DNA from 2 places in the Clostridium sp. DL1XJH146 genome. Region 1 is predicted to be linked to the other one. Evidence: riboswitches for the same ligand, from Rfam matches in the RefSeq annotation. Region 1 holds a riboswitch; the other holds the start of a gene.
The links. A riboswitch is a leader RNA that binds a small molecule or an ion and turns the genes downstream of it on or off. The one in region 1 is predicted to bind molybdenum cofactor.
Positions count from the first base shown of each region.

Region 2: another riboswitch for molybdenum cofactor. It lies ahead of ACVHXK_RS02120 (FMN-binding protein); the one in region 1 lies ahead of ACVHXK_RS12705 (4Fe-4S dicluster domain-containing protein).

Region 1 is NZ_JBTVVN010000026.1:37,303-45,292, reverse strand. Features, by position in the region: gene ACVHXK_RS12725 (2Fe-2S iron-sulfur cluster-binding protein) at 1-312, opposite strand, end outside; gene ACVHXK_RS12720 (NADH-ubiquinone oxidoreductase-F iron-sulfur binding region domain-containing protein) at 323-2,128, opposite strand; gene nuoE (NADH-quinone oxidoreductase subunit NuoE) at 2,121-2,609, opposite strand; gene ACVHXK_RS12710 (aldehyde ferredoxin oxidoreductase family protein) at 2,858-4,669, opposite strand; gene ACVHXK_RS12705 (4Fe-4S dicluster domain-containing protein) at 4,669-5,181, opposite strand; molybdenum cofactor riboswitch at 5,217-5,327, opposite strand; gene ACVHXK_RS12700 (HesA/MoeB/ThiF family protein) at 5,659-6,348, opposite strand; gene ACVHXK_RS12695 (MoaD/ThiS family protein) at 6,352-6,576, opposite strand; gene ACVHXK_RS12690 (alpha-amylase family glycosyl hydrolase) at 6,789-7,990, opposite strand, start outside.
Region 2 is NZ_JBTVVN010000002.1:121,624-129,613, forward strand. Features, by position in the region: gene ACVHXK_RS02100 (molybdopterin-dependent oxidoreductase) at 1-279, opposite strand, end outside; gene ACVHXK_RS02105 (alkaline phosphatase family protein) at 272-1,759, opposite strand; gene ACVHXK_RS02110 (ECF transporter S component) at 1,825-2,385, opposite strand; gene ACVHXK_RS02115 (molybdopterin-dependent oxidoreductase) at 2,651-4,216, opposite strand; gene ACVHXK_RS02120 (FMN-binding protein) at 4,213-4,704, opposite strand; molybdenum cofactor riboswitch at 4,752-4,869, opposite strand; gene kduD (2-dehydro-3-deoxy-D-gluconate 5-dehydrogenase KduD) at 5,175-5,936, opposite strand; gene ACVHXK_RS02130 (mandelate racemase/muconate lactonizing enzyme family protein) at 6,040-7,146, opposite strand; gene ACVHXK_RS02135 (cupin domain-containing protein) at 7,373-7,762, opposite strand; gene ACVHXK_RS02140 (ABC transporter permease) at 7,799-7,990, opposite strand, start outside.

The DNA.
Region 1 (7,990 bases):
AAGCTTGTTAATCTCTTCATTTCGAGGTGTTCTATCATAAAGAAATTTTATAATTCTTTTTCTCATTTTTATTATTTTTTCACTCTTAGTTAAAACCTCAATTTCTCTTGTTATTGGATATACACAAGAAGTAACCACTTTAGCTCTGTTATTCTGAATAACTTCTACTATACAAAGTCTACAAGTCCCTAAGCCAGGAAGGGCATCATTATGGCATAATGTTGGAATTTTTACGCCTTCACGCCTTGCCACTTGAAGAATTGTTTCTCCAGCTTGTGCTTCATATTGCTTTCCATCAATTATAATTTTCATGCTATCCTCCTTACTTCACTTTAATCGCATCAAATTTACAAATATTTATACAATTACCACACTTAGAGCATTTTGTTTCATCAATAATATGTTTCTTTTTAATTTCCCCACTAATAGCACTTGTAGGACAATTTTTTCTGCACAAATCACAACCTATACATTTATTCGCATCAATATAAAAAGTAGTTAAGTTTTTACATACTCCAGCCCTACATCTTTTATCTACAATATGTTCAATATACTCATCTTTAAAATATCTAATAGTTGAAAGAACAGGATTTGGTGCACTTTTCCCAAGTCCACATAATGATGCTTCCCCCACAGTTTCTCCAATATTTATTAGTTCATCTATATCCTCAAGTCTACCTTTTCCCTCACAGATTCCATTTATTATCCTGAGCATTTCCTTTATGCCTTCTCTACAAGGAACACATTTCCCACAAGATTCTTGAGATAAAAATTCTAAATAGTATCTAGCAATATCAACCATACAAGTTCTCTCATCCATTACTATCATTCCGCCAGAACCCATCATTGAATCTGCATCACTTAGTGTTTTATAATCAACTTGAAGGTCTAAAAGTTCTTCTGGTAAGCATCCACCTGAAGGTCCACCAATTTGTACAGCTTTAAATTTTTTATTTCCTATTACTCCTCCACCGATCTCATAAATAATTTCCCTTAATGTAGTTCCCATAGGTACTTCCACTAGGCCTGTATTTCTAACCTTACCAACTAATGAAAATACTTTTGTCCCTTTACTATTTTCAGTACCTATAGAACTATACCAATCTCCGCCCTTACATATTATTATAGGTACATTAGACCAAGTTTCCACATTATTCAATACTGTAGGTTGCCCCCATAAGCCTTTTTCAACAGAATGTATATATTTAGGTCTTGGTTCTCCTACTTTACCTTCAATTGATTCCATAAGTGCAGTAGATTCGCCGCAAACAAAAGCCCCTCCGCCTCTAACTACTTCCATATCAAAATCAAAACCACTACCTAATATGTTTTTTCCTAAATACCCTCTTTCTCTAGCTTGCTTTATTGCATTTCTCATATTGTTAACTGCCAGTGAATATTCATCCCTAATATACGCAAAGCCTTTATGACTACCTACTGCATATGCACATATAATCATACCTTCTATTATACTATTAGGGTCTCCTTCTAAAATACTTCTGTCCATAAATGCACCTGGGTCCCCTTCATCACCATTGCATATTACATATTTAGGATAACTGTCAATCTCTGCACAGGTATTCCATTTACGGCCTGTAGGGAAGCCTGCTCCTCCTCTACCTCTAAGACCTGCTTTAAGTATTTCAGGAATTATATCTTCCCGTTTCATTTTAAAAAACACTTTTTCTAGAGCTTTATAACCGTCCCTCTCTACATAATCATCAATACTAGCTGGGTCTACTTCCCCAATATTTCTGAGGGAAATTTTTTGTTGTCTTTTATAGAATTCACTATTTTTATATGATTTTAATCTTTTTTTATCTTTCTCAGAATATAAAAGTTTATCTATGACTTCCCCGTTTATCAGTGTTTTTTTGATAATATCATCAACATCTGATTTTTTCACTTTAAAATATGATATATCATCCGGTTGAATTTTAACAACTGGTCCTTTTTCACAAATACCATTGCAGCCAGTAGATTTTGCTTCTGTTTTAACGCTTATTTCAGATTTTAAGCTACTTAATTTTTCAACAAATTCATCATAAACTTCTCTACTACCATTGGCTAAACAGCCTGTACCACAACATATATAAACTATTCTATTTTTTTTAATATCATTATTCAATTTTATCACCTCTGTATTGGTCGATAATTTCACTAACCTTTTTAGGCGTCATTTTGCCATAATATTTATCATTTATCATCATAACCGGTGCCAATGCACAGGCACCTAAACAACCCACAGTCTGAAGTGTAAACAATCCATCTTCTGTAGTTTCCCCGATTTTAATATTTAAAACCTTCTCTAATTCATTCATTATCGGAGAAGACCCTCTTACATGACAGGCTGTACCATCGCAAATAGTTACTATATTTTTGCCTTTAGCCTTTAGACTTAAAGCTTTATAAAATGTAGCCATACTATAAAGCTTGCTCAAAGGCATATCTAAATAGTCAGCCACAGCATTAAGTGCTAACTCCGGTATATAATTATATTCTTTCTGAATATCCTGTAATATTGCTAATGAATGTCTTTTTTCCTTTGGATATTTTTTAATTATATTATTTATATCAGATAACTGAATTTCATTTTCTCCTGAAGGCATAGTTATTCACCCCTTTACTAAAAATATTAATTCAATGCACAATGCACTTTTAAAGCAATGCACTTTTAAAGCAATGCACTTTTAAAGCAATGCACAATTCACAATGCACAATGCACAATTGAGGATGATTCTCCTCATTCTTCGGAGAATCTTTAATTAATCCATTAAAGATTTTCTGAAAGAATAGAAGAAAATCATCCATAATTGCAAATTGCAAATTGCACATTGCAAATTTACTTTAATAGGAACTAGTAGTTAATAGATAGTTCTTCTAGCTTCTTTTTAGTCGGTACACTGTCTGTTCCCCATCCTCTACCTGCATAGTATTCTTCTAGCATTACATCTAATTGACTTACCATTCCTTTACCAGGTCCTTCAGGAAGAGGTTCATGGAGTAATCTGTAAGGAAGGTTATCATCATCTCTAGTAAATCCTGCCTTTAAGTTCCACATTTTCTCTAAATTCCATATTCTCTCACCTAGTTTAAGAATTTCTTCATCACTACAATCCCAACCTACTCCTGCTCTTATTTGAGAGGAAACCTCTGGTAATCCAAGTGCAAAGGTTGTAAATAAACACATTCCTGAAGAATCGACAACAGCAGTTAAGTCTTGGAATATTTTAAGCCACGTTGCTTTATCTGTTGTTACTGAAGGATCAAGTTTTTGAGGTAATCCTAGTATTTCTGGTGAAATCATATATCCACGCACGTGACAGGCCCCTCTATTAGAAGTAGCATATTCAAGACCAATACCTTGAATTCTTCTACCATCATATGCAGGCATTTCTTGTTTTTTAACAGACATTGATAATTCAGGATGTCCATATTTTTCTGCTAATCTATAGGAACCTAGTGCAATTTCATCCCCAAAGCCTTCTCTTAATGCTGTCATTTTTGCCACTTCTACAATTACATCTGGATTTCCAAATTTCAAGTCCAGTTCAATTTTCTCTCTAGAAATCAATCCCATATCAACTAATTCCATAGCACAAGCTATTGTTGAACCTAATGTGATAGGGTCCATACCATATTCATTACATATAAAATTGGCAACGCATATTGCATCAATTTCTTTTATTCCACAGTCTGCCCCTAGTGACCAACCAGCTTCATATTCTGGTCCTTCTCCCATTATTCCTTTATATTTACCTGAAGGTATTTTAGTAATTCTTCCACATCCTATTGAACAAGCAAAGCAACCTTTTGGTTTAACTTGAAGTTTTTCGTTCATCGCTTCTCCGCCTGTCTCATCTGCAAATTCAAAAATTCCTCCATCTCTCCAGTTCCTAGTTGGAAGTGCACCTGATTCATTTAAAATATTAACAAGTATTTGTGTTCCATAAGTTCTAAGTCCTTGTCCTGTTACAGGGTTTTCTTTTAATTTTTGTCTAGCATCCTCGAATTTTTCCATAAATTCTTTAGGATTTGCAACATTAATTGATTTAGAGCCCTTAACTACAACAGCTTTTAAATTTTTAGAACCCATTACGGCACCTAAACCCGATCTTCCTGCCGCTCTATGCTTATCATTCATTACTGTTGCATATAATACCAATTTCTCTCCCGCTGGTCCTATACATGCAACCTTTGCATTACTATCTGTTTCCTTTAGTAACTCATCCGTTGTATCATACACTGTTTTACCCCATAAATGCTCTGCACCCCTAAGTTCAATAATGTTATCCTTTACATAAAGGTACATAGGTTTTTCAGCTATTCCCTCAAAAATAATTCCATCATATCCTGCAAATTTTAATTCAGGTCCAAAGTATCCGCCTGAATTTGAAGCACCTATTGTTCCTGTCAGTGGAGCCTTTGCAATTACTTCGTATCTGCCTGCTGAGGAAGCTAATGTTCCTGTAAGTGGTCCTGTTAAAAAGATTAGTTTATTATCATGTCCTAAAGCATCTACTTTTGGGTCTACTTCATTTACCATTATTTTCGTTCCAAGTCCTCTAGCTCCAAGATATAATTTTGCATCTTCCATGTTTAGCGGTTCTGTTTTTATTTCACCATTATCCAAATTTACACGAATTAATTTTCCACACCATCCAAACATTATTTATCCCCCTCCTCAAATAATTCTTTAAACTTATCAGCTACAAGTTTCTTTTTGTCTAACTCTGAAGGAGTTGGTTCTTTAAATTCTAACGCATTTGCCGGACATAATTTAACGCAATAAGGATCTCCGCCACACAAGTCGCATTTGACTACTTTCTTAAGCTCAAAATTATAACTCATGTTTCCAAAAGGACACGCATTTATACATAGTTTACAACCTATGCATTTCTTTTCATCAATGAGCACTACCCCATCTTCATTTTTGTAAATTGCTCCTGATGTACATACTTTCATACATGCAGGGTCTTCACATTGCAAACACGTAATAGGTACTGATATAGCTGCTTTTTCATACTGATATACAGTTATTGCAGCATTTTGAGGATTAAACGATTGTGTTTTTGAAAATGAACATGCCATCTCACATGTTCTGCAGCTAATACATTTTTCGGGTGAAATCATTAATACTTTAGCCATTTTCAACTGGTCACCATACTTATAGAGTTTCACCTTGGATACTCTATTGATGCCAGCTTCCACCTCCTTTTTTTATTCGAACTGCTCCTTTGCGCAATGGCAGGCATAAAAATTACTTCTTATACCCTATCGTCTCTAAGGCCAATTTTGGTCAATGGAGATCGGAGTCATTTCAATTAGCTAAAGTTTTATAAATATGTATTTAAAATATGTGATTAATATATATTATTATTGAAAATAATTAGATATGATTAGTAAATTGATTTATTTATTTATTCAGTTTTTTTAACTTTTATTATAGGTATATTATATCATCATTTGATAATATTTACTATTATTGATAAAAATTAAACTATTTATAATTTTTAGTATAATAATAACTCTTCTGAGCCAATTTTCTTAGAAAAGAGAAATAAATCTTGATAATATAATAAAAAACCACAATATATTTTCCTAATATTAAGAAAATTTATTGTGGTTTTTAAATATGTTATAGTATTCACAACCTATTTATAAATCTATTATGTCAAATTCTTGCTCAAGCAAATCTACAAATAGAATTCTTTTACTAAGCAATTTGCCTCTTTTTAAAAGTAATTTTAAGGCTTCACTTACTTGAATTGATGCAATTTGTGCAGGAGTAAATGATGGATTACCTAAATCTACTTTTTCTTTGTTTCCTTGCTTATTTTTTTCACCATTGTATAAAAAATTTAATGTTCTATCTCCTGGAAGAATAGTTGTAACTTGTCCATACCAACCTGATATAGCTCCATGTACCATAGGTATTTCTAGCTTTTCACAAAGTTCTTGTAATAATAATCTTGCATCAATGGAATCCAGTGCATCTACAATAACATCATGTCCCTTTAGAATTTCCTCTCCATTTTCAACATTAAACATTTTATCAATTGGCATCAGTTTTATAGATGAATTCACAGTTTTCATTCTCTCTTCTGCTTTTTTAGCTTTATTCATTCCTAATGCTTTTTCATCTGATAACAATTGTCTATTTAAATTTGTTTCATCAAATGTGTCTCCATCAACAACTGTAATATGGCCTATGCCAAGCCTTCCTAGCATCTCTATTATATATCCACCTAGTCCACCGCATCCTATTACACATACCTTAAAATCCTTTAACTTATTATTTTCTTCTTCACTTAGCATACTCATATTCTTTTCATATCTTTTCTGCATTTTCTATCCTCCTCCTACTGGTGGAAATAGAGCTACCACATCTCCATCTGTAAGTTCTCTATCAAGTTCTCCATCAAACCCATTTATTAAAAGTATTGCTACTTCTTCTACATCAATTTCTAATTTTAATACAATATCTCTTACAGTTGTTCCTTCTTCCAATTCCATTTTCTGCTTTTTCTCTCTTCCCTGTCTAAAAGTTGCAAAAAGCCTTACTTCAACTTCCAATTTATCACCTCCTGTGCTTGTTTTTCTATGAAATACCTATAAATTCACTTACTTATATTCATATATTCATTATTAATGGACACTCTATAATTATCTGAATAATTGGATAATTTTAATTTATTATATCATAAATAGAAAAAATAATGCACATTAAATCAATCCATTAGAATCAAAAATGTTGAGTTTCCTATATTCAACTCAACATTTTTTCATTAGTTTTCTGTTTTAATAATTATAGGATCCATTATTAATTCAAATTTTCCATCTATTACTTCTATATCAGAGTCATTAATTAGATTTTTATGCAATCCATCCTTTAAATCTACTTGATAGCTACCTACCTTAGATTCAATATTAAATACACCAATTAATCTATTTTCTTTTAAAGTGTAGCTAGCCTCAATAACTCCAATTTTTTTCTCATGTTCCAATCCATAAAAACCTTCTTTTAAAATTTGGTTTCTTTTTATTTCAATAAGTTTCTTCATAAAATTTGTGAATTCTTTTTCATCCTTCCAATTCACTAAATCTTTATCAAAAAGACTTGGTTGATTAATATCTTTTACCTCCTGACCTGCATATACTAATGAAGTCCCTTTTTCAAAAAACATAAATGCAGTCCAATTTTTAAGTTCTATTTCATCTTTAACTAAATACGCTGCTCTTGGTTGGTCATGATTTTCAATAAATCTAAGTTTTACATAATTCTCTGGATAAATATAATCTTGAATTCTCTTTTTATCTAATAACTGTTCTAATGAAATTTCACCCTTTTTATACTTCTGAAAATAGCCATATGTATCATAATCATAGCAAATATCAAAAGCTTGAAACATTTCATTATCATTATGAATAAGAACATTAGCTTTTCTCAACTCTTCAATAAAATCCAATCCCGAAGTTTCAGCTAGCCAAATTACATCTTCGTTAATTTTACTAACTTCTTCCCTTGCCTCTAACCAAAATTCTTTTGGTATAAGTGGTGCTACGTCACATCTAAAACCATCAACTCCAATATTTACCCAGTACTTTAATGTCTCAATTTGATATCTCCATAGTTCTTTATTTTTATAGTCAAGGTCTATAATATCTGTCCATTCACCCACTTTGTTGCCAAATTCACCATTTTCTTTTTTATAAAACAAATTTGGTTTTTCTTTCTGTAATCTTGAATTATGGGAAGTATGATTATAAACTACATCTATTATTAATCTCATACCTCTATTATGTGCTTCCTTTATTAACTTTTTAAAATCTTCAAGAGTACCATATTCATCATTAACCTTCCTATAATCTTCAATAGAATATGGACACCCTAATTGTCCTTTTTTATTAACTTGTCCAATTGGATGGATAGGTAAAAGCCAAAGTATATCTATTCCTAAATCTTTTATTCTATCTAAATCCTTAACAA
Region 2 (7,990 bases), on a different contig from region 1:
TTCAAATAAAGTTTTTAATAGAACCCCTGTATATTCATACTCTACTGGGTCTTTTCCATTAGTTTTTAAATTTGCCTTGAAGTTAGTTTCACCTAAATTTCTTATTTCTTCCATATTAAATCTTTGTACTTCTTCTCCATTATCCATAACTATAAATATGGCATCATTATTCAAGGATTTCTTTTCTGAAACTGAATCTTGATTCAAAAATGCAAAAACCCCTATAATTACAACTAAAGCTACAACTATAGATACAATAGTCTTTTTATTTTTATTCATTTTTATCTACCTTCTCTCCATTAATCAATATATAAGGAATATACATATCCTCATTTCTAAACTCACCATGACTTCCACCATCACTAGTAGTATGCATTCCGTGGTCTGCAGTAATAATCACCTTGCCATCCCACCTGCTCACCAATTCCCCAACATACCCATCTAATAGTTTAAATCTTTCAATTGTTTCTTCAGCTTCTGGACCAAATTCATGTCCTAAATCGTCTAATCCATGAAAATGCACAAGTAAAAAATCACTATCAATTTCTTCTAAAGCCTTCTCATAAACTTCGTCGTCATTATATCCATTATTGTTAGTATCCAAGTTAAGAACAGGCTCAATACTTGTATTTAATATTTTAATATCACCTTCTATTAAAGCTGATTTTTTTCCTAACTTTTCTACTTCGTCAAAAATAGTATCTACTTTAAGTTCTCTATAATCTCTATTGAGTACACCATTTTTCACAGGAGGCTGGCCTGTTATCATAGCAGCAAAACCAGCATTAGTCACCGGTTTGAAAACAGTATTTGCTTTAACTGCCTTCTCATATTTTGCAATATTACAATCAGGATAATCCTTTGTATATTTTTCATATTGATTATAAGAAAATCCATCTATGAATAATACCATTACATCGGTATCTTTTTCTAAATAATATAAAGAATCACTAAAAGTGTCCATAACACTAGTAGCTGGTGGATTTACCATTATACCTTTAATGTTTGTAAATACTTTATGTTCTTCTGGAATAATATAATTAACAGTATTCTCTCTCAATTCAATAAATCCATTTGAAATAGAAGAGAATTCGTAATTTCCCTGCTCATCCATAATTAGTATATTGTCTACTTTTTCTTCAATTAGATCCTCTAATTTTAAAACTTTCTTTTCTTCTAATACCTCAACACTATATTCTTCTCCATCATAATCTTTATTAGATACTCCATCTGAATAAGGAAAAATAGAATAGTCTTTTTCATACAATTCACCAATTGTATAGTTATATGTTTTATCTCCAACAATAATATTTAAACCAAAATCATTTCTTTTAATATCCTCAGAACTTACAATACGTATCTCATCAATATTTTTTATCCCACTATTTACAGGATGTTTTTCTGAAATGTATACCCATCCATCCTCATTAGAATATGCTAGGTATGTATCTTCAATCCCTTTCATATCAAAATTAATCATAAAACCATCATTAGCTCTTAAATACACTATATATTCATCGTATACAGGTTCTAAAGTTTCAATAATTTCACTTATATCTACACCTTCAATTTTTTCCTCTTTGTACTGAATATCTTGTTTTTCAAATTCTCGCCAAATTTCATTGAAGGACTCTACTTTACTTATATCTCCAAGTATTTTCAACTCAGGCAAAGTAGTTTTATCTACAGAACAACCACAAATAATTGATATAAAAAATAAGGATAGCATCAATATTATACTTCTAATATTTTTATTCATTTTTCCACTTCCATTCTCTACACTAAGTTATGTTTCAAAAGGTTATTAATAACAAGATATGTCAACTAACCAATTCCTTCAATATCCATACTTTTTATTTTCTTTGCTAAAACATATCCAATAATCCCACCTAATCCACCAGATAGCGTTCCTGTAGCTAAGCTTAATACAAGAGGAATTAATGGTAATTTAAAGAATACTAAATTAGATAAATATGTTCCACTTAGGTTTGCAATAACTCCAGCTAGAAAAAAATCTATTGACGTTGTTATTTTTCTCCTTAGTAATAAAAAAATAAAATCAATCATAAGCCCTGGTAATGTATAAGTTACTATACTTAAAACCCCATGAGTCCCAAAGGTACCCGTTACAGCAACTATTATAGCTTGAGTTAAAGCAATAAGTGTAGCCGTTCCTCTTTTAGGAATTAGGCCTGCACCAAGAACTATCCAAAGCATATAAAACCCACCTGCCACTGCACCACCTGGTATAAATAATGGTCCTGTAATCATATGGGTAAGTGGTACAATAATAGGCTTTGTAGCAAGTCCTAAAGCAGCCATTAATGCAATAACTATAATTTCAAATATATTGAATTTTTTTAAAATTCCATTTTTTTTCTTCATAATTAGCACCTTTTCTTTATTGACTATGTTTTAAAGAGTTACTGATAATAATAATTATTATTACTTTTTAAAAGCTCTTTATTTTTTATTTGACTCTATTTCAAAAAGTTAAATAATGTGAAGTGTGAATACTAAAGTGTGAAATGATAGATAGTTTCCTCATTATTTGGAAATCTTTAAATCAAATACTCGATTTTGAATACCAAAATCATCATAAATTTCACACTTCACATTGCACACTTCACACTATTAATATAATAAAAATTTATTCAACTACAATTATTTTAGAAACTCCCTTAACCCATTTATTACTAGCTAAATTTTTTGAAACTAATTGTACCAAATTATCATCCTCTGATAAATTTTCACCGTCTACAGTGATTCCTAAAATCATAGAATCATCAACTTCTGATTTAGTAAATTCAGCTTCATATCCATCACTAGCAACTACTTTTAAAGATGTAAAATCTTCAACATGAAGGAATTCTAAAGCATCTAGAACTTTATAACCATCCCAAGCTTGTACACTTTCTTCTCCACTCTTAGATGTTTTTGTAGCTTCGATAGAAGTTAAAGTTAATTTACTAGCAGCTTTATCACTACCTAAAGCAAATGAACCATCGCTTAATCCCTCAAAAGTTATTTCCCATGATGTTGAAGCTGCTGCGTCATCTGCTGATTTCTCTTCCGTTGATGTTTCTTCCGAACCAGTAGCTATTTCTATACTAAGTACATCTTTAATATTAGTTGATTTTGGCATATCTTCTGTAAACTTTACTGAATATTGTCCTTCTTCTTCATAAATTATTCCTTTAAGTAAATCTTCGCTAGTAACCTCTGTGCTATATCCATCAGATGCTGTAATTGTATAAGAACCTCCATTCAAACCAGCAGCTTCAACTAATTCATCTAAAGCAACTCCTGTTTTCTTTCTTGCATCTCTTGCAGTAAACTTTTCAAGTGATTTTGCTGCTGAAACAAAACTTGTATCATCACAAGTTAAAACAAGTATATCTTTAACTTGCATACCCTTTGGAAGGTCTGGAGATAAGAATAATGGTACATTTTCACCTGTAGTCTTGATATAACCTTGCAATAATACATCAATTTTTTCACTCTTCTCAAATCCATCTGCTGCCACAAAATTCACATCTGAAGTAGCGTCTGGAATGTATTCCTTAAATAAATCATCAACTTTTATTGCTTTATCATCACTATCATAATAAGTATAATCTTCCTCAGTTAAACCTTTTGTAGCAGTTTCTAAGAAAACTATTTTACTAGGACCTTCAGAATTTTCTACAGAAGCTCCATCACCTTTTACAAAATTGATTTCAACTAAATTAGACGTCCAATACATTGTACGCACATCATTAATTGCCGCTCTTATTGGTTGTGTTTTTTCATCTAGTCCTTCTCCATCAAATTCAAAAGCTAAAACGATATCTTTTTCTGATATAATATCCATTGGAACATCTATAGAATATCCATCGCCTGCTATTAATCTTATTGTACTAAAATCCTTTTGACTTATCTCTTTTGAAGCTAAAATATCATCTAATTTTACTCCTGTAACATCAGTCTCTTGTGTTTCGCCAGCTGAAGTTAAGTTTTTCATATGCTCAGTTACAGTTTCCATAGCGTATATATCATTATAAGCTACTTCAAAATCTTCATCTAATCCTGTTAGTTTCAAACTTCCTTCATAAGTATAACTTCCACTTGCATCACCATTTGAAGCGTTGTTACTAGTACTACCACATCCTGTTAGCATAAATATTGATAAAGCTACTACCAACATTGCAACTACTCTCATTTTAAGTTTTTTCATTTTTTAATCCCCCTGTAATTTTCTATACATAAATTCAAACCGTACACAACGGCATCAGAAGTTATAGTTGCACCCGTAATGGCTACAACTTGATTTTCTTCTTTTTTTGCCATTATTACGAGTTCAATTTCATTTTCAATAGGAAGGTAGAATCTTTTTAAGAACCATTCCTCCCTAACATAACCACCATAATCTTCTGTTTCATTTTCTTCTAATATGACAACATTCCTTACATCTTTGCCATCGATTTCAAACAACATTTCTATGTCGTCTTCATAGCCTAAAGCCCTAACTACTTGTACAATATTTCCTTCTTCATTTTCATACACCCTAACTATTTCATCTGTTTCATATTCTTTTAACCTAGTCAATTTTTCATAACCACTACTATTTAATTTTTCTAAATACTCATCTTGACTACATCCAGTAATAGCACATAATGCAAACACAAATATACACAATAAAACTGGTATTAGTTTACTTTTCATTTTTTCCCCCTAAAAAAAAAATCTTTCCTTATATTTTATAGGAAAGAGCGTAAAATAAACCTTCTCTTTTCCTAAACGGGAGGCACTTAAATTTCTCTAAATACCCATCGGTTATTTAATCATAGACTCATCTTTAGACTAAATAACTCAGAGATTGCTAACATTCTTATTAAATTTTAAAATCTTAAATAGGCATCATTCCTTTGAATTATTCTATTTTAAATTATGCCTTTAAGTAAAATTACTTTGAAATTGTAATTTTAGGTAATTGTAAACTTATACAATTATTATAACCCTGATTTTCACTAAAATCAACAATAATAGTTTTTCCATACAACAGAAACTATTTCCCATTATCATTTAAAATATTACAAATCAAAAAGTTAAAAATAGAGTGGTGAATTTCACCACCCTACTAATTTTTTAATTATAAAAACATCATTATTTATAATCTTAATTTTAAATAGAAACTATCTTGCTAACCATCCACCATCAACAGCTATAGTATATCCTTGAATATATCTAGAAGCATCTGATGCTAAGAATACAACAGCGCCTTGTAAATCAGTAATCTCTCCCCATCTTCCTGCAGGAATTCTTTCTAAGATTGCTGCACTTCTCTCTGCATCAGCTCTTAATGGAGCAGTGTTGTTTGTAGCCATATATCCTGGTGCTATAGCATTAACATTTATACCATATTTAGCCCATTCGTTAGCCATTAATCTAGTTACTCCCATAACTCCACTCTTACTTGCAGTATAAGAAGGTACTCTTATTCCACCTTGGAATGAAAGCATTGATGCAACACTGATTATATTTCCTGGAGTTCCTTGTTTAACAAATTGATTAGCAGCAGCTTGACTGAAGAAGAATACTGTTTTAATGTTTATGTTCATAACATCATCCCAGTCTTTTTCACTAAATTTTAAAGCATCTTCTCTTCTGATTATACCAGCGTTATTTACTAATATGTCAAGTTTACCAAAAGTTTCAACAGTTTTTTCAATAATTCCTGCTATTGGCTCTATGCTCATAAGGTTTGCTTTAATTCCTAAGAATTTTCCACCTAATTCTTTAACTTTTGCTTCTGTGTCAGGCATGTCTACATAGTCAACTCCAACAACAGTTGCTCCTGCTTGTACTAAACCTAAAGTCATTCCTTGTCCTAAACCTGTACTAGCTCCTGTTACAATTGCAACTTTTCCTTCAAGATTAAATTGATCTAATATCATTTTTAAATCCTCCTAATTTTTAATTAATTCCTTAAATTTTTAGTATATATATATTAAATATCATAATACTCTAAATAAAATTATAATAACTCTCATATTGCAACTAGTTTAATTCAATTTTATGTGATTTTAATTTTTCCCAGTCAAATACTACTCCTGTTCCTGGTATATCAGGTGATATTGCTCTACCATTTTCAAGTACTAAAGGTCTTGTAGTATACTTATCAATTGGAAAACTGTGAACTTCTAAGTAACTATCATTTGTTATTGCTGATAGTAAACTAACATGTAATTCTTGCATCCCATGTGTGCATACTGGAATATTAAATCCTTCAGCCATATTGGCTACTTTCATCCAACCTGTTATTCCACCTATATTGGATGCATCTGGTTGTATAAATCCTAAATTAGCAAATTGCATTGCATATTTATGCTCATATATAGTATGAAGATTTTCTCCCATAGCAAGAGGTATAGTTGTCTTTGCCGCAATTTTTGAAAATCCAATAATATCATCTGGTATAGTTGGCTCTTCTATCCAGTAAATATTATATTTTTCAAGTTCTTTTGCTGCTTTTATAGCTTTTTCCACTGACCAAGACATATTTGCATCTACCATAAAGTCTTTATCCGGCCCAATAAGTTCTCTTACTGCTTTTACTCTTTCTATATCTTCTTGTAAATTTTCTTTTCCTAGTTTAATTTTTACAGCGGTATGTCCATTTTCAAGTTGATTTTTAATATTTGATAGAAGTTTTTCCATAGGGAAATCAAGATCGATTCCACCATAATAAGCTTTTGTAGTATTATTAGCTCCACCTAATTGTTTCCATAATGGTAATCCTGAATTTTTACATCTGATATCCCATAGGGCAATATCAATTGCTGAAATAGCAAATGATGCAATTCCACCTCTAGCTACGTAGTGGACACCCCAATTCATATGATCCCATAGAGCTTCAACTTTATCACCATCTTCACCGATTAAGCCTGGTTTTAAATCGTATTCAACCATATCAAAAATAGCTCTTCCACCAAATCCACCTGTATATGTATAGCCTGTACCTTCTGAACCATCCTCTAATACTACTGTTGCTGTTATTAATTCAAAATGTGTATGCGTTCCGTGTTTAGCATCAACAAGTACTTCACTTAATGGAATACGAAAATATTGGGTTATTATATCTTTAATTTGTCTATTATTACTCATTTAATACTCCTTTCTTAGCACTTCTAATAGCAAAATTCAAATCAGTAATTTTACAAAATGCATTTTTTTGTAATTCATATAAATCAATGACACTTTGCTATTATTGTATAATGTAAATTGTAAATTGTCAACAATTTATTATGTACAAAATCCCACAATAAAATGCAATCTTTTTTTGTGAAAATATTATTTCTAATAACATTTTCATAGCAATAATAACATATTTTTAAGACATCTCTACTTCCATAACTAATGCCGTTAAATCTTCATCAAAAGGATTTTCAAAGGAGTGTTCACTTTCTCTTTTAATAAGACAAATACTTCCTTCTTCCATAATCAACTCTTTGCCATCAACTATCATTTTGCCTCTACCTTTAATTACAAAATAAAATTCTTCATTATTAATATGAGGGTGATTACCAATAGATGTTCCTTTTGGTAATGTTATTACATGTACAAAATTTACTGGAGTATCAAAATCCTCTGGAAAACCAGGGAATTCGCTTCCTTTCAAATCTCCTAAAATCTGATTAACAAGAATAGTTCCATTTCCACCATGAGCTTCAAAAGCTTCACAAGTTTTTACATCTTTTTTATTTCTTAAAACATATGGCATACTATCTCTCCTTTGTCTTATATAGAAATCAATTAATTAAGCTTTTTTCTTTTGTGATCTTGATTGAACAATAACTACAATTAACAAAATTGCTCCAGTTGCGATATTTTGCCACCATGTATTTAAATTTCCTTGTAGATTAAAAATTTGTCTAATGATACCTAGTATCAAGACACCAAACAAAGTCCCTTGCAACTTACCTTTACCACCTGTTATCAATGTACCACC